DNA from 2 places in the Paenibacillus sp. sptzw28 genome. Region 2 is predicted to be linked to the other one. Evidence: predicted binding sites of a transcription regulator. Region 2 holds the regulator's gene; the other holds the start of a gene.
The links. The regulator LexA, encoded in region 2, represses DNA repair genes until DNA is damaged. The targets are predictions, from matches to a motif close to CGAACATATGTTCG.

Region 1: recA (recombinase RecA) is a predicted target of LexA. The motif match lies at 2,380-2,393, and genes of this name have one in related genera.

Annotation. Positions count from the first base shown of each region.
Region 1 is NZ_CP080545.1:3,878,975-3,894,487, reverse strand. It holds gene rimO (30S ribosomal protein S12 methylthiotransferase RimO) at 1-334, shown strand, start outside; gene pgsA (CDP-diacylglycerol--glycerol-3-phosphate 3-phosphatidyltransferase) at 331-909, shown strand; gene KZ483_RS17665 (competence/damage-inducible protein A) at 994-2,247, shown strand; gene recA (recombinase RecA) at 2,463-3,509, shown strand; gene KZ483_RS17655 (RecX family transcriptional regulator) at 3,607-4,302, shown strand; gene rny (ribonuclease Y) at 4,482-6,020, shown strand; gene KZ483_RS17645 (TIGR00282 family metallophosphoesterase) at 6,094-6,888, shown strand; gene KZ483_RS17640 (stage V sporulation protein S) at 7,031-7,297, shown strand; gene KZ483_RS17635 (dipeptidase) at 7,399-8,346, shown strand; gene KZ483_RS17630 (2-oxoacid:acceptor oxidoreductase subunit alpha) at 8,533-10,266, shown strand; gene KZ483_RS17625 (2-oxoacid:ferredoxin oxidoreductase subunit beta) at 10,268-11,134, shown strand; gene KZ483_RS17620 (phosphate propanoyltransferase) at 11,232-11,801, shown strand; gene KZ483_RS17615 (haloacid dehalogenase type II) at 11,851-12,534, opposite strand; gene miaB (tRNA (N6-isopentenyl adenosine(37)-C2)-methylthiotransferase MiaB) at 12,729-14,324, shown strand; gene KZ483_RS17605 (YlbF/YmcA family competence regulator) at 14,361-14,855, shown strand; gene lepB (signal peptidase I) at 15,019-15,513, shown strand, end outside.
Region 2 is NZ_CP080545.1:3,018,805-3,034,317, reverse strand. It holds gene rnz (ribonuclease Z) at 1-84, opposite strand, end outside; gene metH (methionine synthase) at 219-3,659, opposite strand; gene KZ483_RS13485 (1,2-dihydroxy-3-keto-5-methylthiopentene dioxygenase) at 3,853-4,401, shown strand; gene cysC (adenylyl-sulfate kinase) at 4,666-5,265, shown strand; gene KZ483_RS13475 (HAD family hydrolase) at 5,496-6,281, opposite strand; gene KZ483_RS13470 (hypothetical protein) at 6,306-6,824, opposite strand; gene KZ483_RS13465 (aldo/keto reductase) at 6,976-7,962, opposite strand; gene KZ483_RS13460 (DUF896 domain-containing protein) at 8,037-8,237, opposite strand; gene KZ483_RS13455 (LysM peptidoglycan-binding domain-containing protein) at 8,351-8,728, opposite strand; gene lexA (transcriptional repressor LexA) at 8,955-9,575, shown strand; gene KZ483_RS13445 (hypothetical protein) at 9,659-10,246, opposite strand; gene glnA (type I glutamate--ammonia ligase) at 10,443-11,780, opposite strand; gene KZ483_RS13435 (MerR family transcriptional regulator) at 11,819-12,229, opposite strand; gene KZ483_RS13430 (methionine gamma-lyase family protein) at 12,291-13,547, opposite strand; gene hflX (GTPase HflX) at 13,621-14,913, opposite strand; gene KZ483_RS13420 (AAA family ATPase) at 14,934-15,513, opposite strand, start outside.

The sequences.
Region 1 (15,513 bases), 860 kb from region 2:
CTCCTATTCGACCGAAGAAGACACACCGGCGGCCAGATTGCCGGACCATGTTCCAAGCGAGGTCATTGAATGGCGCGCGAACACGCTTATGGAAATTCAAAGGGAAGTTTCCAAAGCGAATAGCGGGAAGCATATTGGCAGTGAAATCGATGTTCTGGTCGAGCGTTACGACGGTAGAAGTGATGTTTATGTAGGCCGTTCGCCTTATGATGCGCCTGAAATCGACGGCGAAGTGTTTATAGCGAACTGCAAAGCCGGTATCGGCGAAATTCAGAAGGTGCGGATTACGCACGCTTATGAATTCGATATGTCCGGGGAGGGGCTATCTTCGTGAATTTGGCCAATAAAATAACACTAGCCCGTATTTTTTTAGTGCCTATAATCATTATTTTGCTGCTTATCAACGTTAACCTGAAGCCGTTGACATTTGCAAATTTTTCCATAACGTGGAATCAAATATTAGCGACACTGATCTTTGTCGTCGCGGCCAGCACAGACGCACTGGACGGCTACATCGCACGGAAGAACAAGATCGTTACCAACATGGGCAAGCTGCTCGATCCGCTTGCCGACAAACTTCTAGTCGCTTCGGTGCTCATCTCCCTTGTAGAGATGGGCAGATTGGATGCATGGATAGCGATTGTCATAATCAGCCGCGAATTTGCCGTTACCGGACTTCGCCAGATCGCCCTGCTTGAAGGTGCGGTTTTGGCGGCCAGCCCGTGGGGCAAGTGGAAGACAGCCGTTCAAATCACGATGATTATCGCACTTCTGTTGAACAATTTTCCATTCGCCTTTGTCGATTTCCGCTTTGATCTTATTTCCAGCTGGGTGGCCGCGCTTATTACGGTTTACTCCGGTATCGATTATTTCGTCAAAAATAAAAACCTCATTCCCCTTAGCGAATGAGTCAAGATTTTTTTACTGTGAGCATCATTCCTTCATTGCGAAGGAATGATGCTTTTCATTACATTAGGAACGGAGCTGCTGCTGATGCGAGCTGAAATCATTGCTGTCGGAACCGAGCTCTTGCTTGGCCAAACCGTTAATACAAATGCCACTTATTTGTCCCGGGGACTGGCCGAAATGGGGATCGACGTTTATTTCCAGACGGTCGTCGGGGACAATATGGGTAGAATCCGTCAAGCTGTGGAGCTTGCCCGCACGCGGGCAGACGTTATCGTATTTACAGGCGGGCTCGGCCCGACACAGGATGATCTGACGAAAGACGCGCTTGCCGCTTATCTAAATAAGCGGATTGTCATTCATGAGCCTTCGATGGCCAAAATCGAAGCGTTGTTCTCTGCGCGAGGCATACATATGGTCGAAAGCAACCGGAGGCAGGCCAATATAATTGAAGGCTGCGAGCCTCTTGAGAACGATGCCGGGCTTGCGGTGGGCAATGCGATAACCGTTGACGGCACGCATTACGTGCTGCTGCCCGGTCCGCCGGGTGAGATGAAACCGATGTTCGACGGACCGGCGAAAGCGTGGCTTCGTGCCGTATCCGGCGAAGAACGCAAACTTTACTCGCGGCTGCTTAAATTTGCCGGCATAGGCGAATCCAGTCTGGAGCAGGAGCTCATTGATTTAATCGAACGACAGTCGGATCCGACGATCGCCCCTTATGCCAAAGAAGGTGAAGTGGCTATCCGGATTTCTACCAAAGCGTTAACCGAGCAGGCTGCTGCCGTATTGCTGGATGAAGCGGAGGAGCAGATCAAGAAGCGTGTTGGCAAGCACATGTTTGCCCGTGAGGACATTCCCCTTGAGGAAGCTGTAATACGTCTGCTGAGAGCGTCCGGACTCAAGCTGGCCAGCGCCGAGAGCATTACCGGCGGTTTGTTCGCCGAGCTTGTCACTAATGTTCCCGGCAGCAGCGGCGAGTTTCACGGCGGAGTTGTGACGTATACAAATGCGGTCAAGCACAAGCTGCTCGGCATACCGATGTCCCAGCTTGAAGGAACCGGGGCGCCGGGCGCGGTCAGCGAGTCGACTGCTGTTCTTATGGCGGAGCGGATCCGGGAATTGACAGATAGCGACTTTGGCGTTTCGTTGACGGGTGTGGCAGGGCCGTCCGAAACCGAAGGGAAACCGGTGGGCCTTGTATATTTTGCGATTGCAAGGCGCGGTCAGCCGACGCTCGTGCATACCGCCCAGCTCGGCGGAAGCCGCAGCATTATCCGGCTCCGTGCTGCAAAGTCTGCATTTTACCGGCTGTGGCAGATCCTCGCAAAGAACGAGTAGGGCATACCTAAGGAAATAGCTTGTCATAATGCCGGCGATCGACTATAATCGTCATTAGTTGACGGAAGAACCGTGGCGAAGAATACTTTGCTGCGGTTCTTTTTTTTGCTCATCGGCCGATGGGGATAAATAAGAATATATGTTCGTAAAAAGTCTTGTCAACGCAACCAAAACAAGGTATCATTAAAGTATAAATTATGAAGGATGTGGATTCGTTGTCAGATCGTCGCGCTGCGCTTGAAATGGCTTTACGTCAAATAGAGAAACAATTCGGAAAAGGTTCCATCATGAAGCTCGGGGAGTCCACTCATATGCAAGTCGAGACGGTTTCCAGCGGATCCCTTGCACTAGATATCGCCCTTGGCATCGGCGGGTTGCCGAGAGGCCGCATTATCGAAGTCTACGGCCCTGAATCATCCGGTAAAACGACCGTTGCGCTTCATGCCATCGCGGAAGTTCAGCGAGTCGGGGGACAAGCCGCCTTCATCGATGCGGAGCATGCTCTTGATCCGCTTTACGCCAGTAAACTCGGCGTTAATATTGATGAGCTGCTCCTATCGCAACCGGATACAGGCGAGCAGGCCCTCGAAATCGCCGAGGCGCTCGTCCGCAGCGGCGCAGTAGACATCATTGTTATCGACTCCGTTGCTGCACTCGTTCCCAAAGCGGAAATCGAAGGCGAGATGGGTGACTCCCATGTCGGCTTGCAGGCCCGGCTAATGTCGCAGGCGCTGCGCAAACTATCCGGAGCAATCAGCAAATCGAAGACGATTGCAATGTTCATTAACCAATTGCGTGAGAAGGTGGGCGTAATGTTCGGCAATCCGGAGACGACGCCCGGTGGACGCGCACTGAAATTCTATTCTACCGTTCGGCTTGATGTCCGCCGTATTGAAACCATTAAACAAGGCAACGACATGGTGGGTAACCGTACGCGTATCAAGGTGGTAAAGAATAAAGTGGCTCCTCCGTTCAAACAAGCGGAGATCGATATTATGTACGGAGAAGGCATTTCCAAAGAAGGCAGTATCGTCGATATCGGCGTGGAAATGGAGATTGTCCAAAAGAGCGGCGCATGGTTCTCCTATAATGGAGAACGTCTCGGGCAAGGGCGCGAGAATGCAAAGCAGTTCTTGAAGGATCACCGTGATATCTCGGCAACGATTGAGAATCAGATTCGCGAAGCCAGCAATTTGGCGGCTGCTGCCTTGAACGGAACATTCAGCGGCGATGAAGAGGAAGAAGAGCTGGATTTGGATTAGGCTAACAGGTTCGCACATAACGAAAATGACAGACCGAAGAGCACCTGCCCAGGTGCTTTTCTGTTTGCAGGGACTTTGAAAGGAGTCGTTGACCATAATGACTGATCAGGAGCGGGCGGGCGAGGGGATGCTTCTCATTACAGCCGTCCGGCAAGACCGGAAAGAAAGACAGAGGTATCAATTGTATGTAGATGAACTCGAGGAGCCTTTTATATCGGTGCACGAGGATCTGTTAATCAAGTTTCGGCTCATGAAAGGAAGGCAGATATATCCCGAAGAGCTGAGACAGATCGGAGAAGAAGACAGCAATCATCGGGCTTACGTCATGTCGCTCGCTTATTTGGGCGCCAGACCTCGTACTCAGAAGGAAATATCGCGGTATTTATCGCGCAAGGGAATGGATGAGCGTGCAGCCGAGAAAGCGATTGAAAGGCTAATGCAAGAGCATCTGGTCGACGATGTTTCGTACGCCAATAGATTCGCGGCCGAACGGATGCGAAGTCAATTGAAAGGGCGCCGCCTGCTCAGGCAGGAGCTGGAGCAGCGCGGTATTGCAAAGACCACGGCCAAGGAAGCATCGGAGCAACTTGACTCCGAATCGGAAGCCGAGGCGGCGATACGCGCTGCGAACAAAAAGTGGCCGTATTTAAAAGGCGAGCACCGGGATCGAAAGCGTAAACTGGCTGTTTTTTTGCTTCGCAGAGGGTTCCCGGATTCCATTGTTAAACGTGCGGTAAACGAAGCGGGGCAGGAAGCTGATGACGACGAAGAGTGGGACATGCTTGACAATTGATTTTCACAAAAGATAAAATAAGTTTGTATTCTTTCTTACAGAATCGATTTTTCTTCCAAAAATTGATTCAAAACGATTATTTTCGTCAAATTTAGTGTATGAAATCGGGTTAACAACCGGCTGTAAAACAAAATATCGTCCCAAGCGTTTGCTTTGGTGAGCAACGAGGAGGTGAGAAGATGTCGATTTGGACAGTTCCGATCGCTCTCGTTGTTGGCGTAATTTTCTTTGGGATCGGTTATTTTATTCGAAAGTCGATCGCCGAGGCCAAGATCTCAAGCGCCGAGCAGGCCGCTAGTCAGATTCTTGACAATGCGAAGAAAGAAGCCGAGGCGCTTAAGAAAGAAACGGTCCTCGAAGCGAAAGACGAAGTCCACAAGCTCCGTACCGAGGCTGAGAGAGACATTCGCGAACGTCGTAATGAGGTACAGCGTCTTGAGAGACGGCTACTGCAAAAAGAGGAGTCGTTGGATAAAAAGATAGAAACGCTGGAACGCAAAGAAGAGCAAGTAGCCAACAAAGAGAAGCGGATCGAGGAGACACAAGAGCAGATCGATTCTCTCTACAAGCAGCAGCTTCATGAGCTTGAACGCATTTCAAACTTGACGATGGAAGATGCCAAACAGATAATCCTGAGCAACGTCGAGCAGGAAGTGCGCCATGAAACAGCGCAAATGATTAAAGAAATCGAGCAGCAAGCAAAAGAGGAAGCCGATAAAAAGGCGCGGGACATCATTTCATTGGCTATCCAACGTTGTGCGGCGGACCATGTAGCGGAGACGACTGTATCCGTTGTATCCCTGCCGAACGAAGAGATGAAAGGCCGGATAATCGGACGTGAAGGCCGTAACATTCGTGCGTTGGAAACGTTGACCGGTATCGATCTCATAATCGACGATACACCGGAAGCGGTCATCTTGTCCGGGTTCGATCCAATTCGCCGCGAAATCGCTCGCACTTCCCTTGAGAAACTGGTTGCGGACGGACGTATCCATCCTGCACGTATCGAGGAAATGGTCGAGAAATCGCGTAAGGAAGTGGACGAACGCATCCGCGAATATGGGGAACAGGCAACGTTCGAGGTTGGCGTTCATGGTTTGCATCCGGATTTGATCAAAATATTGGGTCGTTTGAAATATCGGACCAGTTACGGGCAAAACGTACTGAAGCATTCCATGGAAGTCGCTTATTTATCAGGTCTGATGGCTGCAGAGCTTGGCGTTGATATAACGCTTGCCAAACGCGCCGGTTTACTGCATGACATCGGAAAAGCGCTTGATCATGAAGTGGAAGGCTCGCACGTGGAAATCGGTGTTGAGCTAGCGAAGAAATACAAGGAACATCCGGTGGTCATCAACAGTATCGCATCCCATCATGGCGATTGCGAAGCGACATCGGTTATTGCCATGCTGGTTGGCGCTGCAGACGCTCTGTCGGCCGCCAGACCGGGAGCAAGGCGGGAAACGCTTGAAACTTACATCAAGCGTCTGGAGAAGCTTGAAGATATCTCCGAATCGTTCGAAGGCGTCGAGAAATCATACGCTATTCAAGCAGGTCGTGAAGTACGCGTCATGGTACAGCCCGACAAAATCGACGACACGGAAGCGTTCCGCCTAGCGCGTGACATTACGAAGAAAATCGAGAGCGAGCTCGATTATCCGGGTCATATTAAAGTAACCGTCATTCGCGAAACGCGAGCCGTTGAATACGCAAAATAACAAGATCGCAAGCGAAATCGGAAAAGTGGCTGCCAGTCAGCCACTTTTCTGATTATATAAGAGGGGTTGAAGGATGAACGTTCTATTTATCGGGGACATCGTTGGGAGTGTAGGCCGCATGGCGGTCAAGAAAGTACTGCCTTCGCTGAAGAGTAAATATAATCCCCATATTATTATAGCCAACGGAGAAAATGCAGCAGCAGGCAGAGGAATTACGGCTCAGATTGTGAAGGAACTGCTGGATGCAGGTGTCCATGGTATCACGATGGGGAATCATACGTGGGACAATAAAGACATCTTCGAGTGGATCGATGAGCAGCCCCGGATCGTACGTCCGGCTAATTATTCGGAAGAAGCGCCAGGACAAGGAGTGGCTCTCATTAAGGCAAACGGCAAAGAGCTCGCTATCGTCAACCTGCAGGGGAGGACCTTCCTGCCGCCCATTGATTGTCCATTCCGTAAAGCGGACGAGCTGCTTGACAGCTTAAGGTCCAAAACCAAATGCATCCTTGTCGATTTTCATGCGGAGGCGACGTCCGAGAAAATCGCGATGGGCTGGTATCTGGACGGGCGTGCCTCTCTGGTGGTCGGTACGCATACTCATGTACAAACAAATGACGATTCGATCTTGCCTGGTGGTACAGCATTCTTGACCGATGTCGGTATGGTTGGCTCCAAGGAAGGCGTGCTCGGAATGGAGCGTACGGCGGTCATTCACAAATTTAAGACGCAGCTGCCTGTCCGTTTCGTCGTCGATGAAGGGGATTGGCATTTTCATGCCGTTCTGGCGGAAATTGATGATTTCACAGGGACTGCAAAGCGGATACAAAAAATAAGATTGACGGAAACGGATTGGCTGATGCTTTAACCGATTGATATGAAACTTTGAAAATTCTCACAATTCAGAACAGTTTGCAAACTATTCACCAAGAAAGAAGGAATTTTCTCGCCTCTCTCGAATACTATCTAAATAGTGGTATCCATCCATCATTCCCGAGGAGGTACTTAACATGGACGTCAATGTATTAAAAGTTTCAGCAAAGTCCAATCCGAATTCCGTTGCAGGGGCGCTGGCCGGAGTACTGCGTGAACGCGGAGCGGCCGAATTGCAGGCGATCGGGGCTGGTGCGTTGAACCAAGCTATAAAAGCTGTTGCCATTGCCCGTGGGTTTGTGGCGCCAAGCGGAGTGGATTTGATCTGTATCCCGGCCTTTACGGACATTGTCATCGATGGAGAAGATCGTACCGCCATTAAGCTTATTGTAGAGCCCAGATAGCGGTATGGAATATACGCTAACCTCTGAATTGTAGACCTGTTTACACTGTAGGCAGGTTTTTTTGCGCGCAGTCGGAGGAAATTTCGGGAGGTAACTAAAGAATGACCAAGCTGCAATCGTTGGATTTTCATTGTGATGTGCTTTACAAGCTGCTTCAAGATGACCGTTTGTCTTTTGCCGAAGACACGGAAGGCAAGCTGGATGTAACGCTGCCGAGACTGAAAGATGCCGCGGCAGTATTCCAGACATTTGCCATTTATATACCTGACGAGATGGAAAAAACGATGACTCCGATTCTCCGCAGCATCGATTTGTTTCACCGGAAAATACTCAGTGAGCCGGATATGAAATGGGTTCGAACGTCGGAAGATATCAGGAGTCTTCAATCCAGCGGCAAGATCGGCGCCATGCTGTCTCTTGAAGGTGCGGACGGGCTTCAAGGCGATTTGGCCATGCTGAGGATTTTGTTTCATCTGGGGGTACGGGCAGCCGGCTTGACGTGGAATAGGGCCAATTGGGGTGCTGACGGCGTTATGGAGCCGAGACAAGGCGGACTGACAGCCAAAGGGCGTGAATTTGTACAAGAATGTAATAATTTGGGTATACTATTAGATGTATCTCATTTGTCCGAGCGGTCATTTTGGGACATGCTGGAGACGGCGACCAAGCCAGTGATCGCCTCACATTCCAATTCGCGCGTTTTATGCGATCATCCGCGCAATCTGACGGACGAACAAATCAAAGCGCTTATCGCGAAGGACGGGCTGATCGGTATTACGTTCGTCCCTTATTTTATCCGTGCGGAAGGGGCGGCATCGGTTGACGATGTTCTGAAGCATATCGAGCGCATGTGCGAGCTTGGCGGAGAGCATCAGCTAATGTTTGGCTCCGACTTCGATGGCATCGATTCGCATGTAATCGGCCTTTCGCATCCCGGGGAGCTGCCCGGTTTGAAGGAAGAGCTGCTGAAACGATACAGTCAGCAGCAGGTAAAAGCTTTCTTAAGCGAGAATGCCATGCGGTTTTTGACAAAGCATCTTCCCGAATGATTAATCCGGATGTCTTCAATCTCTTTCCGATATGGATACCATCGAAAAGAACTATGTTTAAAATAGCGTTTACACCTTGCTTTTTAGGACCTACCATCATAAAATTTATGTGACTGTTAAATAGAATTATTTATATGTTGGATGTTGTCGCAGACGCACGTTCATCAAAAAGAGGAGATGGGCATTTTGATCAGTCAATTGTCTTGGAAAATCGGGGGACAACAAGGGGAAGGCGTCGAAAGTACGGACCGTATTTTCTCGACTGCGCTTAACCGGCTTGGATACTATTTATACGGATATCGTCACTTTTCTTCACGTATCAAGGGTGGTCATACAAATAATAAAATTCGGATCAGCACGAAGCCGATTCGCGCGATCTCCGATGATTTGGACATATTGGTCGCATTTGACCAAGAGAGCATCGATCTTAACGCTCATGAGCTCCGTGCGGGCGGCGTCGTAGTAGCCGATGCGAAATTTAATCCCACACTGCCTGATGGCATTAACGCACGTTTATTCCCGGTTCCGATCACTTCGATCGCTGAAGATCTCGGTACATCCCTAATGAAAAACATGGTAGCGTCCGGCGCATCCTGGGCGCTTCTCGGTCTGCCGATCGACGTGTTCAATAAAGCGGTTGAAGAAGAATTCGGCCGTAAAGGCGCGGCGATCGTCGAGAAGAACGTAGAAGCGGTCAAACGAGGCTCGGATTTCGTACTCGACCTTGCCGGCGGACCTCTTGAAGAGTTCCAGCTTGAGCCTGCCGACGGTAAACAAAAGCTGTTTATGATCGGTAACGAGGGTATCGGTCTCGGCGCAGTCGCGGGCGGCTGCCGTCTGATGGCGGCGTATCCGATCACTCCTGCATCGGAGATCATGGAATATTTGATTAAAAAGCTGCCTAAATTCGGTGGTACAGTCGTTCAAACCGAAGACGAAATCGCAGCAGTTACGATGGCCATCGGTTCTAACTACGCAGGAGTGCGTACGATGACCGCTTCTGCTGGCCCCGGACTGTCCCTGATGATGGAGGCAATCGGTCTTGCGGGCATGACCGAAACTCCGCTTGTCATTGTCGACACGCAGCGCGGCGGACCTTCTACCGGCCTGCCGACGAAGCAGGAGCAGTCCGACCTCAACGCGATGGTTTACGGAACGCACGGTGAAATTCCGAAAATCGTCATCGCGCCGGCGTCGATTGAAGATTGCTTCTACGATACGATCGAATCCTTCAACCTTTCGGAGCAATATCAAGTGCCGGTCATTGTTATGACCGACCTGCAGCTCTCGCTCGGCAAGCAGTCCTGCGAACCGCTGGAGCTGGATAAGATTCAGATCAACCGCGGCAAGCTCGTTCGCGACCTGCCTGAGCTTCCGGAGAACCAATTGTTCAAGCGCTACGAGCTGACGGAAGACGGCGTATCGCCGCGTGTCATCCCCGGCGACAAGAACGGCTTGCACCATGTAACCGGCGTTGAGCACGACGAAACCGGTCGTCCTTCGGAAAGTGCGATCAACCGGAAGAAAATGATGGATAAACGACTCACGAAATTGGATGGAATGCTGATCCGCGACGCTGTTCGCGCTGACGCTCCTTATGCCGAAGCGGATCTGCTCGTAATCGGCATGGGCTCCACCGGGGGTACGATCGACGAAGCGCGTACCCGTCTTGAGAACGACGGACTCAAGACGAACCATATTACGGTTCGCCAAATTCATCCGTTCCCGACCGACCTCGTGAAATCTTACATGGACAGCGCGAAGAACGTAGTCGTGCTTGAGAATAACGCGACGGCCCAGCTTGCTGCTCAAGTGAAGCTTAATGTAGGCCAAGCGGAAAAGATTCACAGCCTTTTGAAATACGACGGCAATCCGTTCCTGCCTTCCGAAGTATACAAAGCTTGCAAGGAGTTGGTGTAAGATGGCGACATTTAAAGAGTTTCGTAATAACGTCAAGCCGAACTGGTGCCCGGGCTGCGGCGACTTCTCCGTGCAAGCGGCGATTCAACGCGCGGCGGCGAACGTTGGCCTGGAGCCTGAGAAGCTTGCAGTAATTTCCGGTATCGGTTGTTCCGGCCGGATTTCCGGTTACATTAACGCTTACGGCCTGCACGGTATTCACGGCCGCGCGCTGCCGATTGCGCAGGGCGTTAAGCTCGCTAACCGCGAACTGACGGTTATCGCATCCGGCGGCGACGGTGACGGGTTTGCAATCGGGATGGGCCACACGGTCCATGCCATCCGCCGTAACCTGGACGTGACATACATCGTCATGGACAATCAAATTTACGGTTTGACTAAGGGTCAAACGTCCCCTCGTAGCGCGGAAGGCTTCAAGACGAAATCGACTCCTGAGGGCTCGATCGAGTCTACGCTGTCTCCGCTGGAAATTGCAATGTCCGCAGGGGCAACGTTCGTGGCGCAATCGTTCTCGAGCGATCTCAAGCAGCTGACCTCGCTGATCGAAGAAGGCCTGAAGCATAAAGGGTTCTCGCTCATCAACGTATTTAGCCCTTGCGTAACCTTCAACAAAGTCAACACGTACGACTGGTTTAAAGAAAATATCGTTAATCTGGAGCAATTCCCGGATTACGATCCGGCAAACCGTATAGCGGCCATGAACAAAATCATGGAAACGGGCGGCATGCTGACCGGTCTTATTTATCAAAATAAAGAACGTAAAGCGTATGACGAGCTTATTGTCGGGTTCAAAGAGCAGGGTCTTGCCAACCAGGAGTTGTCCTTGTCGCAAGATCAATTCGACAAGCTGGTTGCCGAATTCAGATAATACGAAGCTTTTTATCGAAGGCATACAGCCCCTGCGGCTGTATGCCTTTTATCGCTTGGGAAATAATAACTGTTAACAGCGAAAGGATGGTCAAACGATGAAATCGGTACCTGTTGGCGTATCTGCGAGACATATTCATCTATCTCAGGAGCATGTGGAGCTGTTATTCGGCAAAGGCGCGGAGCTGACAGTAATGAAGCCGTTATCCCAGCCGGGTCAATATGCGGCTAACGAGACTGTTGAAGTGATTGGACCCAAAGGGGGATTTCCCAAGGTTCGTATTCTGGGACCTGCACGTAAACGGACGCAGCTGGAAGTATCGCGGACGGACGCTTTTACCCTCGGTATTAATCCGCCGGTTCGTGAATCCGGCAATATCGCTGGATCTGCCGGAATAACCATTAAAGGACCGGTTGGGCAGGTAACGATCGAAGAGGGAGTTATCGTAGCTGCAAGGCATATTCACTTCCATACGAGCGATGCCGAACGCTTCGGAGTTACAGACAAGCAGCGGCTTTCGGTTCGTCTCCAAGGTGAGCGGGGGCTTGTGCTTGATAATGTAATTGCCCGAGTATCACCGGAGTTTGCGCTTGATCTGCATATCGATACGGACGAAGCGAACGCGGCGGGCGCCAAAACAGGGGATACCGCGGAAATTATCGGGTAACGGCGATTATATTGACCGATTATTCGATATATGGGATGTCGTTGCAGGTTTAGTACAGTTTCATGCGCCGGGCAAGTATATTCATTAATTGATCCAGGTTACTTACGATCAGGTCGGGTGCCACATCTAACTCGTCAAAGGGCATATTCAAACGATTGACCCAACATACCATAAGGCCAAAAGCTTTTGCGCCTGCGGCATCCCACGCATTGGCCGAAACGTACAGGATGTCTTCTCTGCTGACGCCTAGATAAACGGAAGCTAATTCGTATACCCCTGAAAAAGGTTTATAAATTTTAAGTGAGTCTACGCTTAGCACAGTTGAAAAAAGATGGTGTAACCCGGCATTATTCACCACCGAGTACAGCATATAAGGCGTGCCGTTCGAGAGGATCCCCAGTGGTAGATGCTGTAATTGATCTAAAGCTGCAGCTACTTCAGGATAAGGCTTTAAAACTAAATACTCATTAAGAATTATATTTCGAGTTTGACCATCGGACCGTAATCTTAATGCTTTTAAAGCGAACGCTAAGGAATCGTCCGTTACCTTCCAGAAATCCCTATAGCGTCCCATCAATGAACGCAGCCAGGTATATTCCAGCTGCTTTTTCCTCCAAAGTTCACTTATTTGTTTTCCTTCACCGGGGAATAATTGGTCAATTTTTGATATGACCGAATGTATATCAAACAATGTGCCATACGCATCAAATACAATCGCTTTAATAGGACGCATCTTCTTTCCCCCCTTGTGTATGTTTATGAGAACCTTCAATCTTCAAGTACCGCTATGCATAGGGCACCGGGATGGCGGTGCAATGCCGCTCATTCTTGCTTTATAATCGCGCGCCCTTTTGATATAATCATGGAATGGACCGATATCATTCAGAGCAATTGGTGCACGTATAGAGGAAGGAAGTGAACCACAAGGTGAACAAGGGGAGCCAGAACCCAGCGGAATTGAATCCCGGCAAAGGCGCCAAAGACTACTCCAAATATTTCGACTTCTCGAACGCTAAAGTGGTGAAAGAAGATGACGGTAAAACAACTTACCGGATAAGCGGACGAGAGATCACGATAAATTCCGCGCCGAGCTATAAAGAGGAGAAAAGCCGCGGCAAAGAAGATATAAAGGTGCATTATGAATTTGCTATTCCGCCGGAGATGGAGCAGCTTGGGAAAGGCAAGTTTTATTTGATCACGACTTACGGCTGTCAGATGAACGAACATGATACGGAAGTTATGAAAGGCCTGTTTGAGCAGATGGGCTATCAGGCGACCGAGGATCGCAGGACGGCGGACGTTATTTTACTCAATACGTGCGCCGTGCGGGAAAACGCGGAAGATAAAGTATTTGGCGAGTTGGGACATTTAAAGCATCTCAAGATGGAGAAGCCTGAGCTTATACTCGGTGTGTGCGGATGCATGTCCCAAGAGGAGTCTGTGGTCGGCAGGATTATGCAAAAGCACCCGTTTGTCGATTTGATTTTTGGTACTCATAATATTCACAGACTCCCTCATTTACTGCAGGACGCCATGTTCGGCAAAGAGATGGTTGTTGAAGTGTGGTCGAAGGAAGGCGACATTATCGAGAACCTTCCGAAGAAACGCGAAGGCATGCGCGCATGGGTCAATATTATGTACGGGTGCGATAAGTTCTGTACGTACTGCATCGTACCGTATACGCGGGGCAAAGAGCGCAGCCGCCGTCCGGATGATGTCATCGCGGAGGTGCGTGAGCTAGCTCGTCAAGGCTTTAAGGAAATTACGCTGCTGGGGCAGAATGTAAATGCTTACGGCAAAGACTTTGAAGATATACAGTACCGGTTCGGCGATCTGATGTCGGATATATCGAAGATCGACATTCCTCGAATCCGCTTTACAACCAGCCATCCGCGCGATTTCGACGATCATCTTATCGAAGTACTCGCCGGCCGCGGCAATCTGGTTGAACATATTCATCTTCCTGTCCAATCGGGCAGTTCGGACGTGCTGAAACGAATGAGCCGCAAATATTCGCGGGAAACGTACTTGGAGCTTGTCGCCAAAATCAAGAAAGCGATCCCGGACGTCGTGCTTACGACCGACATCATCGTCGGCTTCCCCGGTGAAACCGACGAACACTTCGAGGAAACGTTATCGCTCGTCCGTGAAGTCGGCTTCGACTCGGCCTACACATTTATCTATTCTCCGCGTGAAGGAACCCCGGCGGCGGATATGGAAGACAATATTCCCGCTGCGGTCAAGAAGGCCCGTTTGGCCAAGCTGAACGATCTGATCGCCGAGCTTAGCCGGGAAAGCCATCACAAGCTGCGCGGGCAATTGCTCGAAGTGCTTGTAGAGGGCGAGAGCAAAAACAATGCGAATGTGTTGTCCGGACGGACGCGTACCAATAAGCTCGTCCATCTGGAAGGGCCTAAGGAATGGATCGGTCAATTCGTCCATGCCCGCGTCACGGATTCGCAAACCTGGTACATCAAGGCGGATGCGATAACGAAACCCGCTGCGGAAGAAGCGGTTTCATAAATTCAGCTCAGTAATTATTGCGAGGAGATGGGGATAATGGCTAACGAACAGACTGCGGCGAAGCAGGAGCAATGTCAGGAGCATGACCACGAGCATGAAGGCGGCTGCAGCATTCCGTCCTTCAGAACAGAGGATATAATCGTGCGTGCGGATATCATGGCCAAAACGAAGGAACTGGCCGATATGCTGTTCACTTCCGAGGAAGTGCAGCACTTTCGCCGCGCGGAGAAGCAAATTCAAGGCAACACCCGCATACAGGATTTGATTGCGCTAATCAAGAAAAAGCAGAAGGAAATAGTCGCTTTCGAAACGACCTTTAAAAATTCCGACATGGTTGCGAAGATCGAGAAAGAAATCGACGCGCTTCAGGACGAGCTGGACGGTATTCCAATTATAACGGAGTTCCAGCAAAGCCAGGCGGACATTAATTATTTGCTGCAAACGGTCGTTTCCGTTATCCGTGACACTGTGGCGGAGAAAATCAATATTGAGGATGCGTCCCCTTCAGATCCGGAAGAGTGTATCGAATAACGAATAAGTAAGCCACCTGCCATTGCCCGGCAGGTGGCTTATTTTAAAAAGATAATATAAATTTTGTGCCTATACCGCCCAGGAAAATCAATCAGAGCAACTAATTGAAAGGTTCGGCCGTATATAGTAAAGTGGATATCCCTTTTTATACCAGGAAGGAGAAATGCAAGTGACCGCAGAGCTTCAGAAATCGAAGAAGAAGAAATGGTTTCGCGAGTTGCAAGAATGGGTACTATCGCTTACGATCGCCGTCGTCGCTGCACTTCTTATCCAAAACTACGCCTTCGCCCAAACGGAAGTGAAAAATATTTCGATGCAGCGAACCCTTGTAGAAGGGCAGCGGCTTATTGAAGACAAAATCTCATACCGGTTTGAGCATCCGAGCCGGGGGGACATCGTCATTATTAATGGACCGGAAAGCGATAAACGGCTGATTAAACGGGTTATAGGACTGCCGGGCGATGTATTGAACTTTAAAGACGGACATGTATATATCAACGGAAAAATGCTTGAAGAGCCATATGTAAAAGGCGAAACGTATGCGAACGGACTTGCGGTGCCTTACACAGTTCCGGAGGGCAAAGTTTTCGTAATGGGAGACAATCGGGAAAACAGTCAGGACAGCCGCGTTATCGGTCCAATTGCGATGTCGAGCATT
Region 2 (15,513 bases):
GCCTGGCAGCGACAGCGCCATTGACGTGACATTCCGCGCTTTCGTCGGTCTCCCTGCACCCGTTCCAAGAAACGTCAGATTCATAGCGGCTCTCCTCCTTATCCTTACTATAGCAATACCCTCGGCAGTGGCGGTTATACCGACTGCAGAGGGTATGCGATGAATCACTTTTTTCATATGTCAGACCAGGCCGATAGCCGCCCTGAATATTTGTGCCGTTAAGCCTTTTCCACGTTAAAATATTGCGCCTCCGGATGCGCAAACACCATCGCCGAGACGGATGCCTCCGGCTCCATCATGAACCCTTCGGTCAATTGTACGCCAATATCCTCAGGCTTCATCAGGTCGAAGAGCGGCTCCTGATCTTCAAGGTTCGGACAAGCGGGATACCCGAACGAAACGCGAATGCCTTGATAACGCGCCCCATGGCGCTGTTTCATCGTCATATCGTGAGGATCGGGAAATCCCCACGTATCCCGCATCATATGATGAACGCGTTCCGCAAGTCCTTCGGCCACTTCCAGTGCCACCGACTGCAGCGCGTGCGAGCGCAAGTAATCGCCTTTGTCCTTCAGTTCGCCTGCTTGCTCCCGTACGCCTTCCCCAGCGGTCACAACGAGGAACCCGACGTAGTCCATCACTCCGCTGTCGACCGATTTGAGGAAATCGGCCAGACAAAGATAAGGCTCCACGTGCTGCCGCGGGAAGGTGAATCGTTTGATTTCCTGTCCGGACTCCTGCGGGTCGTAAATGATAATGTCGTTGCCCGACGACTGCGCCGGGAAAAACCGGTACATGCCGTGAGCATGCAGCGTTCCCTTCGTTGCCGCTTCACGAAGCAGCGTATCGACCGTTTCCTTAAGCTGCACGGCTTTCTCGTTGCGTTCAGCCAGCAGCTGCTCCACGTTACCCTTCAGACCCAGGTGATGACCCAGCAGCATCTGCATATTTACGTAGGGTACGATTTGCGGAATCGGCACGTCACGAAGTACATGTCGGTCAAGATCCGGCGGAATATAGACCGGCGCATCCGCCGAAATATTGGAGCGGACCGCCCTGGTGAGCTCGGGAAGCGGCTTCTTCTCTTCCTCTTCGATGTGGCCGGCCGCCTTGAACGCCGCCAAGTCATCCTCGTACACCCGTCTCAATTCGGGATTCATCAGCTTGTTTGCAATATCGAGTCCATCCATTGCATCCTTCGCATACAGCACCAAGCCATCGTATTCCGGACTGATACGGGTTTTCGTAAACTTGCGCGTTAATGCCGCGCCGCCTACCAGAATCGGCGCATCAATGCCTGCACTGCGCATATCCTGCGCGGTTATGACCATTTGCTGTGCCGATTTAACAAGCAAGCCGGAGAGCCCGATCGCATCGGCCTTCTCCTTCCGGTAGGCTTCAATCAGCTGCTCGGGAGGTACTTTGATGCCCAGATTAATGATTTTGTACCCGTTATTGGACAAGATGATCTCGACCAGATTTTTCCCTATATCATGGACATCGCCTTTTACGGTGGCCAGAATGATTTTTCCTTTCACGGACGTCTCGTCCTTCTCCATGAAAGGCTCCAGGTGAGCGACCGACGCCTTCATCACCTCTGCGCTCTGCAGCACCTCAGCTACAATCAGCTCGTTGTTGTTAAACAACCGGCCGACCTCTTCCATCCCTCTCATGAGCGGTCCGTTGATGACTTCAAGCGGCGAATATTTCTTTAGCGCTTCCTCAAGATCCGGGATAAGCCCTTCCTTCGTACCTTCCACCACATAGGAACCGAGCCGCTCCTCGAGTGTCAGATTGGAAGCTTTCTCCTTCTTCACGATCTTCTTGTCTCTGAACGCAGCGACAAAAGCAGCCAGCGTATCGTCATTGGTATTGTAAATGAGCTCTTCCGCAAGACGGCGCTCTTCATCCGGGATTGAAGCGTAACGTTCCAGCTTCTCCGTGTTGACGATCGCATAGTCGAGACCCGCTTTGGTACAGTGATACAAATAAACCGAATTCAACACCTCGCGGCCGGCATCCGGCAACCCGAAAGAAATATTGCTGAGGCCGAGAATCGTCTTCGCTTTCGGGAATTTCTCTTTAATGAGACGAATTCCTTCGATCGTTTCGACTGCAGAGCCGATATACTGCGGGTCTCCGGAGCCGACCGGGAACATGTTCGGGTCAAAAATGATATCTTCAGGGTCCATGCCGTATTTGTTAACCAGCAGATCATATGAACGGGCCGCAACTTCCATCTTAGCTTCCCGCGATACCGCCTGTCCGCGTTCGTCGATCAGAATACATACGACTGCCGCGCCGTAGCGGTGGATGAGCGGCAATATTTTCTCAAACTTCGACTCCCCATCTTCAAGGTTGATCGAGTTTATGATGGCCTTGCCCTGCGAATATTTCAATCCCAGCTCAATAATGTGGTCATAGGTGGAGTCGAGCATGAGCGGGACTTTGATTTTCTTCACGACCTGAGGCAGAAATTGATTAACGGCGTATGCTTCGTCGATATCGGTATCCTGCAGGTTAATATCGATAATATGCGCGCCGCCTTTGACCTGCGCTCTGGCGATTTCCGAAGCCTCGTCAAATTTGCCTTCCTTGATCAGCCGCTTGAATTTGCGCGAGCCGGAAATGTTGGTCCGTTCACCGATCATGATCGGCCGGTTATCCGCTTCGATAAACACCGTTTCAATGCCGGACACGGCCGCAGGGTGGTCGCCCTGCTTCGTGCGCGGCGGGTAGTTTGCAAGCGTCTCGGCCATCTCACGGATATGATCCGGTGTCGTCCCGCAGCAGCCGCCGGCGATATTGAGCCAGCCCTGCTCCGCGAACGCGGCGATTTTCTTCGCCAGCGAAACGGGTGATTCGTGATAATTGCCGTTCTCGTCCGGCAGACCGGCATTTGGATAGCAGCTGACCGCAGTCCGTGCGATTTCCGAGAGGGAACGGATATGGTCGCGCATAAATTCAGGGCCGGTCGCGCAGTTCAAGCCGATCGATATCGGGTTCAAATGTTCAAGCGAAATATAGAACGATTCGATGTTCTGGCCGGCGAGCGTCGTGCCCATCGGCTCTATCGTACCCGAGATCATGATCGGCAGCGTCTTCCCGGTCGTTTCGAAGGCGTTCCGAATACCGATCGTTCCCGCCTTTACGTTAAGTGTATCCTGGGACGTCTCGAGCAGCAGCGCGTCGACGCCGCCTTCAATAAGCGCAACCGCCTGCTCGTAATAGCTCTCGATAAGCTCGTCGAAGGTAACTCCGCCGGTTACGGAGAGAGTCTTTGTCGTTGGTCCCATAGCGCCTGCCACAAAACGCGGCCGGTCAGGCGTAGAGAACTTGTCCGCCGCTTCCCGCGCAATAGCCGCAGCAGCCAGATTAATTTCCCGTGCCTTCTCGGTAATATCGTACTCGGCAAGTACAACACCCGTAGCGCCGAACGTATTTGTTTCCAAAATATCTGCACCCGCGGCCAAATAAGCCTCGTGGATTTTCCGAATCACATCAGGCCGGGTTAAGACGAGCATCTCGTTGCAGCCTTCAAGCTCCTCGCCGCCGAAGTCTTCCGGACCGAGATCCTCCTGCTGAATCATTGTCCCCATTGCGCCGTCTAGAATGAGAATTCGTTTCTGCATCATTTCTTGTATAGTCGGTTTCGTCATCGATGAGCTTCCCTTCCGAAGCCGCGTCCATCGCCTTCAAACAATCCCTGGACGAGCGCGGCAGTGAAAAAATCATTAACCCTTAGTCTACCAGAATCCGCGCGATGTGAAAAGGTTCTGTCGACAGTCCGATTACTTTGTTTTATAATTATTCTTATCGGAATTAATATCTATGGGAAAGAGGGATCTCGCGATGGCTGAAATCCGTATCCGGAACACGAACGAGCGCATCTCGGGCGAAGAGAACGTCCGCGCCTTTCTTGAGAATCAGGAAGTATTGTATGAACATTGGAACCCCGGCAAGCTGCCGGCGGAACTGCAGGACAAATTTATTCTCTCCGACGAGGAAAAACAGCAAATTTTAACAGTTTTTGATGAAGAAATCCGTGACATCGCTTCACGCCGCGGCTACCTCACATGGGATATCGTCGCGTTGTCCGACGCTACGCCGAACTTGGACGAGATTCTTAAAAAATTCGAACAGGTGCATACTCACACGGAGGACGAGGTTCGCGCCATTACGGCCGGACGCGGTATTTTCATTATTAAGGGCAGCGACGAAGTCGGATATTTCGACGTCGAGCTGGAAGCCGGCGATGTGATCTCCGTACCTGAGCACAAACCGCACTTCTTTACATTGATGGACAATCGTCAAATCGTCGCAGTCCGCCTGTTTATTGAGACGGAAGGCTGGATCGCGCATCCGTTCGAAGACCCGTCATTCCTAAAAACGCAAAACTAGCGTGCTGCAGCTGCTAAATGAAGGTTTAAATGCCCCTGGCATGCTAACTGCAGCCAAGGGCAATTTTTTTAGCGGCATTGTTCAGTTGGAAAACTCAACTTCCACCTTTACATTCTCACTGTGACTTTCTTTAATCGGATTATGTGATTGATCAGGCGCAAATCCCCTCCATATGGTATGTACCTCCACCTAGAAAAGTTCATGACATGCACCCAAGTGATTTGACTGATCGCCAAAGTCCAAACGCAATCATTAGAGATTCATATGATAATAGAGGGAGTTATACTATTACGAATAATGAGGGGAATGAAACAATTGCACAAAGGAGTTACGGTATGGTTTACCGGCTTATCCGGTTCCGGCAAAAGCACCGTCAGTCGTATGGTTCAAGAGAAGCTGACTGCAGCCGGGCTGCCTGTCGAGATATTGGATGGTGATGAAATCCGTAAACATCTATGTGCGGAGTTGAATTTTTCACGGGAAGACCGATTTAAAAATATCGAACGTGCGGCTTATATTGCAAAGCTGCTCTCTCGCAACAGGGTTATCGTCCTGGGCTCGTTTATTACCCCTTACAAAAGCATGAGAGATATTTTGCGTCGCGAACTCGATCCTTTTATAGAAGTATATGTAAAATGCACTTTGAAGGAATGCATTCGAAGGGATGTAAAAGGGTTGTACCAGCGGGCTCTTGCCGGTGAAATTACTCAGTTTACCGGTATCACCGATCCGTATGAGGAGCCGGAACAGCCGGACTTGATTATTGATACCGAAAATGAATCCACGGAACAAAGTGCGGAAAAGGTGATTACCTGTTTACAGCTGCTGGGGTTCATAACTTTTGGCGATGAAACAACTTCATAACGCGGATTATAATGAAGAATTGTAGAAGGTGCGGTCAAAGTGCCTTCTTCGCCCCTGGAATGGACTCAGCAGCGAACAGCAACTCCAAGACAATGTCGGAACGCCAACTTTTACAAGGATAGACGAATATAATAGTGTTCGTTTGTATCCCGCTCTGGTTCGGATGATACAGGAAAACCCGCACTATCAATATAGTCTGCGGGTTCTGATGTGTGCCGATATTACATACTTTAGCCTAATAAAGCAAGCAGCTCTTCCAAATGCTTTATCTCATGCGTCGGGACGATTTCATCCGTTCGCACAACCCCATGGCGGTTAATCCAAACGGAGGTCATTCCAATCGTATTCGCACCGAGAATATCCGTCGTAAGCTTATCGCCGACCATTATACCGTCTTCCGGCTCGATACCGAGTCGCTCCAGCGCGTGGCGGAAAATCGGTGCGGCCGGTTTTCCTTCGCCGAATTCTCCGGAAATAATGATCGTATCGAAATAGGGCGCCAGCTCCGGCACTCCCGCGAGCTTTTCCTTCTGTAGATCCGGCGATCCGTTCGTAAGGAGCAGCAGCTTGTATTTTCCTTTCAACCGGTCAAGAACACGGAACGTTTCTTCATATACGATCGGGCGCTTGCGCCGCTCCGCCGGAAACAGCTCGGCGAGCTCGGCGCCAAGCGCCGCGTCGTCTACACCAAGCGCTTTCAAGCCGCGCGTCCACGCTTCGCGGCGGTACCCGGGAGCGAGCTGTTGAAGCTTCCTGAAGTCAACCTGATCACCTTCGAGGAAATTGGCCCACAAGCCTTCGAACGGGTTGATCCCGATCATTTTGGTAAACGGAAACGTCTCGTACGATTCGTACAAGGCACGCGCTTCACGCCGAACCGATTCCTCGAGCGCTCCTGCATCTACCCCGGTCGCGGCAGATGCCTTATTGCAGGTCGCTTCGAAAGCTTCCTTCACGCTTCGATCGTCCCACAACAACGTGTCATCCAAATCAAACAATACCGCCTTCTTAGCCATAACGGTTACTCCACTCCAGTCGCTTTATTTCTCCGTAAACGGAATTTGATTGCTGCTTGCAAATGCACGCAGCCGCTCTGCCATCATATCGGTCGGATAACGGTTAATGAACCGGGAGAACATCCAGCTGCCGCCCTTGGGCTGCTCAATCAGGACATTGCCCTTCGACACCGTAATGCCTTTAATTGAACTGACATACAGCGTCCGGTCGCCTCCGAAACGGCGTGAGCGAACGAAATCCTTACCGATCGACAGGTACGGACGGCGCATAATAAACAGAACCGCAAGCAAAATATAGCACCCGATCGTTATCCAGAACATATAACCCGCCTGCTTATACGCACCGCCGGTAAGATTGATTATGACGTAAAACAAGGTGAACAACAGCAGGAAAGACGGCATTAGCAGGCTTCTTCCTTTGAAAGTCTCCACCGGATGGCTTGTTGACTTGCTGACCGATAATGGCGCTATCCCCTGCTTCTTGCGCTGCTTGTTTAGCTGACTCTGATTTTTCTGTATTTTGCGTTCCCAAGATCTTGACACGATTGTTCCCCCTCAGAATATTGCGCCAGCAATATTCACATCGTAAGCATAAGCAAAGTTTTGCGGAGCAAAACTTACTTCGTAAGCATAGCTGAATATTGCACCGGCAATTGGAGCATTATTCATATCGTAAGCGCTATATTCCACTCATTCAAAACGGCCTTGCGAATTTAGCGATGAACCTGTTCGGATATTCGGACGGAAGCGAGCTCGCTTCATTCAAGCGGTTCCATACCGGCTCGGGCATGTTCCATCCGATCGCCCCCATGTTGTCTTCAAACTGCTCAAGCGTGCTTGCTCCGAATATAGGCGATGTAATGCCTTCACGCTGAAGAAGCCAGCTGAGGGAAACTTGGGCGGGTGTCTTCTCCAGTTCCTTGGCAGCTTCAAGTACGGCGCTCAGGATGGAAAAGTTGCGTTCGGTGCCGCGGACCCCCCATGAACTCTCTCCCATCTTGGTCGTTAGACGGCCGTATGTCGGCTCCTCCCTTGTATAACGTCCCGTCAAGAAACCGCCGCCAAGCGGAGCCCATGGAATGACGCCTACATTCTCTTCCAAACAAAGCGACATCATCTCACGGTCCATTTCACGGCTGACCAAGCTGTACTGCGGCTGTACCGATATAAAACGAACATATCGGTTAGCATCGCTGCAGGCCAGCGACTTCATGAGCTGCCAAGCAAAAAAATTCGAGCATCCGATATAACGGACTTTCCCTGTCGTGACCAGGTCGTCAAGCGCACGGATCGTTTCCTCGATCGGAGTCGCGTGATCCCATACATGAACCTGATATAAATCGATATAATCGGTCTGCAGCCGTTTCAAACTCGCTTCGACGCAATCCATAATGTGCTTGCGCGAAACGCCGACTCCGTTCGGGTGATCTGCAGTCGGAAAACGGACCTTGGTCGCAAGTACCACCTCAGAGCGGCGGTCTTTAATTGCTTTGCCCACAATCTCCTCCGAACGCCCGGATACATAAACATTTGCCGTGTCCACAAAATTTCCGCCCCGTTCGAAAAAACGGTCTATCATCTCAATGGAATCGCTCTCGCTTGTCGTGTTGCCAAACGTCATCGTACCCAGACACAGCTGCGATACGGCAAGGCCGCTTCTACCCAACAATCGATACTGCACCTGTCATACCTCCTTATTGGACAATCTTCAACAACCCGCGGTGTCCGGCGGAAGTCTCGTTAACCTCATCGGAATTAATGCTTGATGTTGTCGTTGTCGTCCTCGTCCTCTGTGAATTTAATCGTGTCCAGCTGGTTTTTGAAATTTTGCTTGAAGGTATCCAAATACTTTTGCCGCAGAGCATCGCGCTCGACAAGCTCTTCGGGCGTCAAACCGACCGTCTTGTTTTTACGTGAAAGCTCGTTAATACGTGCGATCAGCTTCTCCAAAACCATTACGCTCCTCTCAATATTTGTGCCAACATTCCATCTTTTACTTTGACATTTTCAGACCTGCATTGTCAAGGCAGAGAGGATATCCGAACACTATGGAAATAAAAAAAAGCGGACTAGTAGTCCGCCGGAATGATTAATAGTTGCCCCGCCTTTAGAGTGCTTGAGGAGAGATTGTTGCGTTCCTTCAAATCGTAAATTATTCGCCGCAAATCTTCCCCTTCCTTACGTAACCCGCCGGCAATACTCCAAAGCGTATCGCCCGGGCTTATGTAAATCACTTTCTCACCCGCTGCCGGTTCTGCGAGATGTTCACCGCTAGCATCACTCTTCATTAAAGTAAATCCTGTGAACAGAATAACGAACAGCAACGATGCTGCAGCCAGTCTCACGACCACCCGTTCGAAACGGCGATCCGCCCACGAACGTTTGCGCACAACCTTATCGCTAGATCCTTTATAATTAGTAGAGTACGAAGATATTGTTGTTATCATTCCCCAACACCCCAAACGTTTGTTCTATTCTTGCTGAAATCAGAATAACACGAACATTCGTTTGCAGTCAACAGCTTTTTGGAACATTTGTTCGTAAACATTCGCGCCATACGAAGAAGCGAATTCAGCCCCAAAAATACGAACCCTTGTTTCTCGAACTTATGTTTGTACGAACTCCGGTTCTGTGTTATAATTTGACACAAATGAAACATTTGGAGTGATTCTCGTGTCGAAACTATCCAACCGCCAGCAGGCGATACTTGAATTTATCAAGACGGAAGTACGGGAGAAAGGCTATCCGCCGTCCGTACGGGAAATCGGCGAAGCGGTCGGACTTGCTTCAAGTTCTACCGTACACGGGCATCTGGACCGCCTGGAGAAAAAAGGACTGATCCGTCGTGACCCGACGAAGCCAAGAGCGATCGAAATATTAGATCAGGACGACAACGAGCTTCCATTCCCGCTCGCGGTTGCGAAGGTTCCTGTAGTCGGTAAAGTTACAGCCGGTGTCCCGATTACGGCGACAGAGAACATTGAGGAGTATTTCCCTCTTCCGGCAAGCAAAGTAGGCGACCATAATGTCTTTATCCTTAACGTCATCGGTGAAAGCATGATTGACGCCGGCATTCATGACGGCGATTATGTCATCGTACGCCAACAACCTTCCGCAATTAACGGTGATATCGTCGTCGCCATGACGGAGGACGACGAAGCCACGGTTAAGACATTTTACCGGGAGAGAGACCATATCCGGCTGCAGCCTGAGAACTCGACAATGGATCCGATACGACTACGTAACGTCACCATATTAGGCAAAGTCATCGGCCTTTTCCGCGATATTCACTAAACCGCTTTTTGAATACTTAACAATAGAGGGGCTGCCGCACTGCCGTTTTGGCGAATGCCGCAGCCCCTCTTGCCATCTTTCGATCAAATGCCGGAAATCGACGATTCGCGGTATAACATATTGTTATAGGCCAATTTACTGCTTTTATATTTAAACTCAAGGTTAATACCGGAGTATTTAATTTTGACGGATTGAAGCGCCTTTGTCCTCACTCTCACGCTGATCAACCTTTGAAGAGATCTCGAATCTTTGCGGCGGATTGCGGCAGCAACGGCCGAAGCGTAGGCTGAAAAGCGTGATAATGCCCGGTACAATGGTAAGACAGCCCTCGCTATCGATCGATGAATCGGTGTAGAAAATTCAAATCGTGCTTTACCCAGCTGAAGGGCGGTCCCGTTCGTATATTGAATCACCGGCTTCGGAAGCCGGAAATCGATGAAATATCCGATACCGTTTACCGATAAACCGTCAACCGGAGCGGAAGGGGAAGCAGATTTGAACGCTTGCTCCATCGTATCCAGATCAAGTTCTCGGACAGCCTTTGACCAAGCATCGGCGAATGTTTTATTAAAGGCTATCTTGCGGTAAAAGGGCAGCATCTGTGCCGCCACCCGCAGTAAGATATCGCCGGACAGTCCGAAAGATTGCACTCCAGCAGCATTCCTCCCCATCTGAACTCCCCCGTTATCTTAATATGATGCATTATATTCGCACGGAATAGGCAAAGTGAAAGCTATAAATCGAATTTATAGTTCTGAGTATTAAAAAACTGCCAATCGGTCTGTTTCCAGACAGCTTGGCAGTTTTTTTGTCACCTGTATGTTCATTAACCGAAGTTTACGTAATGTTAATGTCAGTAATAGCTCTCTAATACAGTGTCAAGTATTGGTCCCGTTCCCATTGGTGAACCTGGGTCCGGTACATGTCCCACTCAATTTCTTTCAGTTCAAAGAAATGAGCAAGCGCGTGATCGCCGAGTGCATCGCAGATGACTTCGTCGCGAAGCATTTCATCGATTGCATCCTTAAGATTCTCGGGCAAGCTAGGTATGCCTTCATCGATCCGCTCTTCCTCAGTCATGATATATACATTGCGATCCGTTGGAGCCGGAAGTGGAAGCTTATTCTGGATTCCGTCAAGACCTGCCCTAAGCATGACGGCCAAAGCCAGATACGGATTGGCGGCAGGGTCAGGGTTGCGCACCTCGATACGGGTGCTGAGACCGCGGGAGGCAGGAATTCGGATCATTGGACTGCGGTTGCTTGCCGACCAAGCGACATAGCAAGGCGCCTCATAACCGGGAACCAGACGCTTATAGGAATTGACCGTCGGGTTGGTAATTGCTGCGAATGCGCGGGCATGGCGAAGAACACCGGCCATATAATAACGTGCCGTGTGGCTTAAGCCGGCCTTGTCGCTCTCATCATAGAAGGCGTTCTCTTGACCGCGGAACAGCGAAATGTGGCAGTGCATGCCAGACCCGTTGACGCCAAAAAGCGGTTTGGGCATAAATGTAGCATGTAAGCCGTGCTGACGGGCGACCGTCTTAACAACAAGCTTAAAGGTCTGGATTTGATCGGCCGCTTTAATGGCATTCGCATATTTAAAATCGATTTCATGCTGGCCCGGTGCAACCTCATGATGTGAAGCTTCAATTTCAAATCCCATTTCCTCAAGCGTCAGAACGATCTCGCGGCGGCAGTTCTCGCCGAGATCCATCGGCGCAAGGTCAAAGTAACCGCCCTGGTCGTTAAGCTCGGTCGTCGGTTCGCCTTTATCATCAGTCTTGAACAGGAAAAACTCCGGTTCCGGTCCCACGTTCATTGCGCTAAATCCAAGTTCCTCGGCTTCCTTCAGGGCACGCTTTAGAATGCCGCGCGGATCACCGGCAAACGGCGTACCGTCAGGCATATAAATGTCGCAAATCAAGCGAGCAACTCGATCCTGTGTCACCCAAGGGAAAACAACCCATGTATCTAAATCCGGATACAAATACATATCGGACTCTTCAATCCGTACGTAACCTTCAATGGACGAGCCGTCGAACATCATTTTGTTATCCAACGCTTTCTCCAGCTGACTTACCGGAATCTCCACGTTTTTAATCGTTCCGAGCAAATCGGTGAACTGCAGACGGATAAAACGAACGTTCTGTTCCTGTGCAATACGAAGGATATCCTCTTTGTTGTATTTGGTGTAGCTCACGGAATCATCTCCTTTGAAGTAAGGTAATGGAAGGCTGATTACTTTTTGTTATAGAAACGGGACAGCTGGCCTTGAATCATCGAGGCTTTGCCCGGCCTCTTCTCCAGTAATTGCTGCTTCAGCAAACGGTGCAGCTGAGCGTCGGAAAGCTCGCGGCGCTTAACCTCCGATTGCTCGCTCAGAACAGTCGCCTCTTCCGATTCTTTGGAAACCGGATTCATAACTTGCTTGATGCCGGCGATGTTGACACCCTTCTCGATAAGCGATTTAATTTCTAAAAGCCTCTCCACATCGTTGAACGAAAACAGCCGCTGATTGCCTGCCGTACGAGCCGGAACAATCAATTCATGCTGCTCGTAGTAACGGATTTGACGCGCGGTCAAGTCGGTTAACTTCATGACGATGCCGATCGGAAAAAGCGCCATATTTCTGCGTATTTCGTCACCCATGTCGCATCGCACCTTCCAGTTTCTGATATATGCCCTATTGTACCGCTCTGCCAAAAACATGTCAAGTTGTGTAAGGTTTAATTACAATCAACTCTCGTTCTGCAAGCGTGGATAAAGCATTCAGAACACCGTATTTGACGTGCGAATAAGTGAGTCCGCCCTGCATATAAGCGATGTACGGCTCGCGTATCGGAGCATCTGCTGATAGCTCCAAGCTGCCCCCCTGCATGAAGGTGCCCGCTGCCATAATGACCGGATGCTCGTATCCGGGCATGTCCCACGGTTCAGGCACGACATGTGCGTCAACCGCCGCCGCGCGCTGGATCCCTTGAACGAAGGCGATCAACTGACCGCTTTCAGCGAATCTCACCGCTTGAATCAGATCGGTTCGAGGCTCGTCCCAGCGCGGATTCGTCTCGAATCCAAGATTCTCAAACATCGCTGAGGCGAAGACGCTCCCTTTCAGCGCTTGTCCGACCAGGTGCGGCGACAGGAACAGTCCTTGGAACATGGCGCGAAGCGTGCCGAGCGTAGCGCCGACCTCGCCGCCGATTCCCGGCGCCGTCAATCGGTAGGCAGTCAGCTCAACCGCTTCCTTCGTTCCCGCAACATAGCCGCCAGTCGGCGCCAATCCTCCACCGGGATTTTTGATGAGCGAACCCGCGATTAAATCAACGCCGACCTCTGTCGGTTCCGCCTCTTCGGTGAATTCGCCGTAGCAGTTATCGACAAATACGAAAACATCGGGCTTCAGCGCTTTGACACGCTTAACCATCTCGCCGATTTGAGCGACGCTATACGATGAACGCCAATCGTAGCCGCGAGAGCGCTGTATTCCGACAACCTTGGTTCTCTCCGTCATTCGTGATTCGACGGCTTCCCAGTCAACAGAACCATCCACCGCAAGCGGCGCTTCTGCATAACGGATTCCGAAATCCTGCAAAGACCCTGTGCCGTCGCCAGGCTTACCAATTACTTTATGCAGCGTATCGTACGGCCTTCCCGTTATATACAGCAGCTCGTCGCCGGGCCGAAGCAGACCGAACAGCGCACAGCCTATTGTATGCGTACCGGATACGAAATGCGGTCTAACCAGCGCTGCCTGAGCCCCGAACACGTCGGCATAGACCAGATCAAGCACTTCCCGGCCTCGGTCGTTGTAGCCGTAACCGGTCGAACCGTTAAAATGATAATCGCTTACCCGATGCTTCTGAAAAGCGCGGATGACCTTCCACTGATTCCGCTCAGAAACAGAATCAACCGCGCGGAACACGCCATATACCTGCTCTTCAGCGGCTTCCGCCCATTTCACAAGCATCCCCCAAATTCCATTCTCCTGCAGCGCCACAGCCTTCTGTCTCTCCTCTGTTAACGAATCGCATGCATGAGGTCTATTGCTGTTTAATGTAGGCTTCCAGCTTATAGCCATGCACTTCATAATCCTGCTTGTTTAATTCCACAGTCAAAAGCAGCGAATCGCCGTCGATCTCCTGGTGAGTCACTTCTCCCGTCCGATAAGCAAGCGCGATCAAATCGCCCCGCTCGGCAGGAAGGACGAAGGTTCTCGTATCCCCCGACAGTTTATTCTGGATCGTCTCTCGAAGTCGAAGAAGATCACCGGCATTAAATGCGCTTATGACAAGCGTGTCTTGACCGTTTGCCGGCATTAGATCCGAGCCGTCCGCATTGAATAAGTCAATTTTATTATATATCGTCAATTGCGGCTTGTCCGACGCCCCGAGATCGCCGAGTATCTTGTCGACGACGGCCATTTGCTCATCGCGCATCGGCGATGAGCTGTCCACCACATGCAGCACGAGATCGGCTTCGCACACCTCTTCCAGCGTCGCACGGAAAGCCGCTACCAGGTCGTGCGGCAGGTTTTGAATAAATCCGACCGTGTCTGTCAAAATGACTTCTTTGCCGCTTGGAAGCTCAAGATTGCGGGATGTCGGATCAAGTGTTGCAAAAAGTTGGTTTTCCACGTACACATCCGCGCTCGTCAGCTCGCGAAGCAGCGTCGATTTACCGGCGTTGGTATATCCGACCAGGGCGACCTGCTGTACGCCGGATTTACGCCGGCGCTCGCGGTGAAGCGTACGGTGGCGAACAACCTCGTCCAGCACCGACTTCAAGTCGGAGATCCGGTCCCGGATATGACGGCGGTCGGTTTCGAGCTTCGTTTCGCCGGGCCCGCGTGTTCCGATCCCGCCGCCCAGCCTGGACAGGTTCTTGCCGTGGCCGGACAATCGCGGCAGCAGATAGCTGAGCTGCGCTAATTCGACCTGGATAATGCCCTCGCGGGTCTTTGCACGCTGTGCGAAGATGTCAAGGATGAGCTGCGTCCGGTCAATGATTTTCAAATCAAGCGCTTCCTCCAAATTGCGTACCTGGGCGCCGGAGAGTTCCTGATCGAATATGGCGGTGGTGGCGCCAAGCTCTTCCGTCAACGCCTTCAGCTCTTCCACTTTGCCTTTGCCGATAAACCATTTGGTGTCGCGGGCTTCCTTGTTTTGCGTCATCGTAGTCAGAACTTCCACGCCGGCCGTCTCCGCCAGATTGACGAGTTCCTGCAGCGAATGCTCCGGGTCGGCTGAGCCTCTCTTAACCTCCGGCGTCACAAGACTGACAAGCACTGCGCGATCGTGCAAATCAGTATCCGTATCGTAAGTTGTTTGTCGCATAGCTTGTGAGGTACTCCTTTCTATATCTGTTTATTTTCCCATTTCAGATCCTCCGGACGGATCGCCATCAGCTCCTGTCTTCCAGGCGACCCGTTCGGATATTGGTTCAACAGTCGGACCGCCTGATGGCGGAACGCTTTCTCAATTGCGTTGCGCACATAACGCGCATTGCTGAATGAATACAAAGAGGCCGTCTTCTCCTGCATCAGGTGCTGACGCAGCTTGAACAGCGACTGCGGCATCAAAGTGTAGTCCCGGTCCTTCGCCATTAATTCCGCGATTTGGACAAGCTGGTCGACGGAGTAGTCGGCGAAATCGATCTGGATTGGAAACCGCGACGGCAGCCCCGGATTTGTCAGCAAGAAATGTTCTATCTCCAGCGGGTACCCCGCAAGTATAAGCACGAACTGATTGCGGTGGTCCTCCATTGCTTTGACAAGCGTATCGATCGCTTCCTTGCCGAAGTCTTTCTCCCCGCCGCGCGCAAGGCTGTACGCTTCGTCCACAAAAAGCACTCCTCCGAGCGCTTTTCGCACGAGATCGCGCGTTTTTTGCGCGGTGTGGCCAATGTACTCGCCGACGAGGTCGGCTCGTTCCACT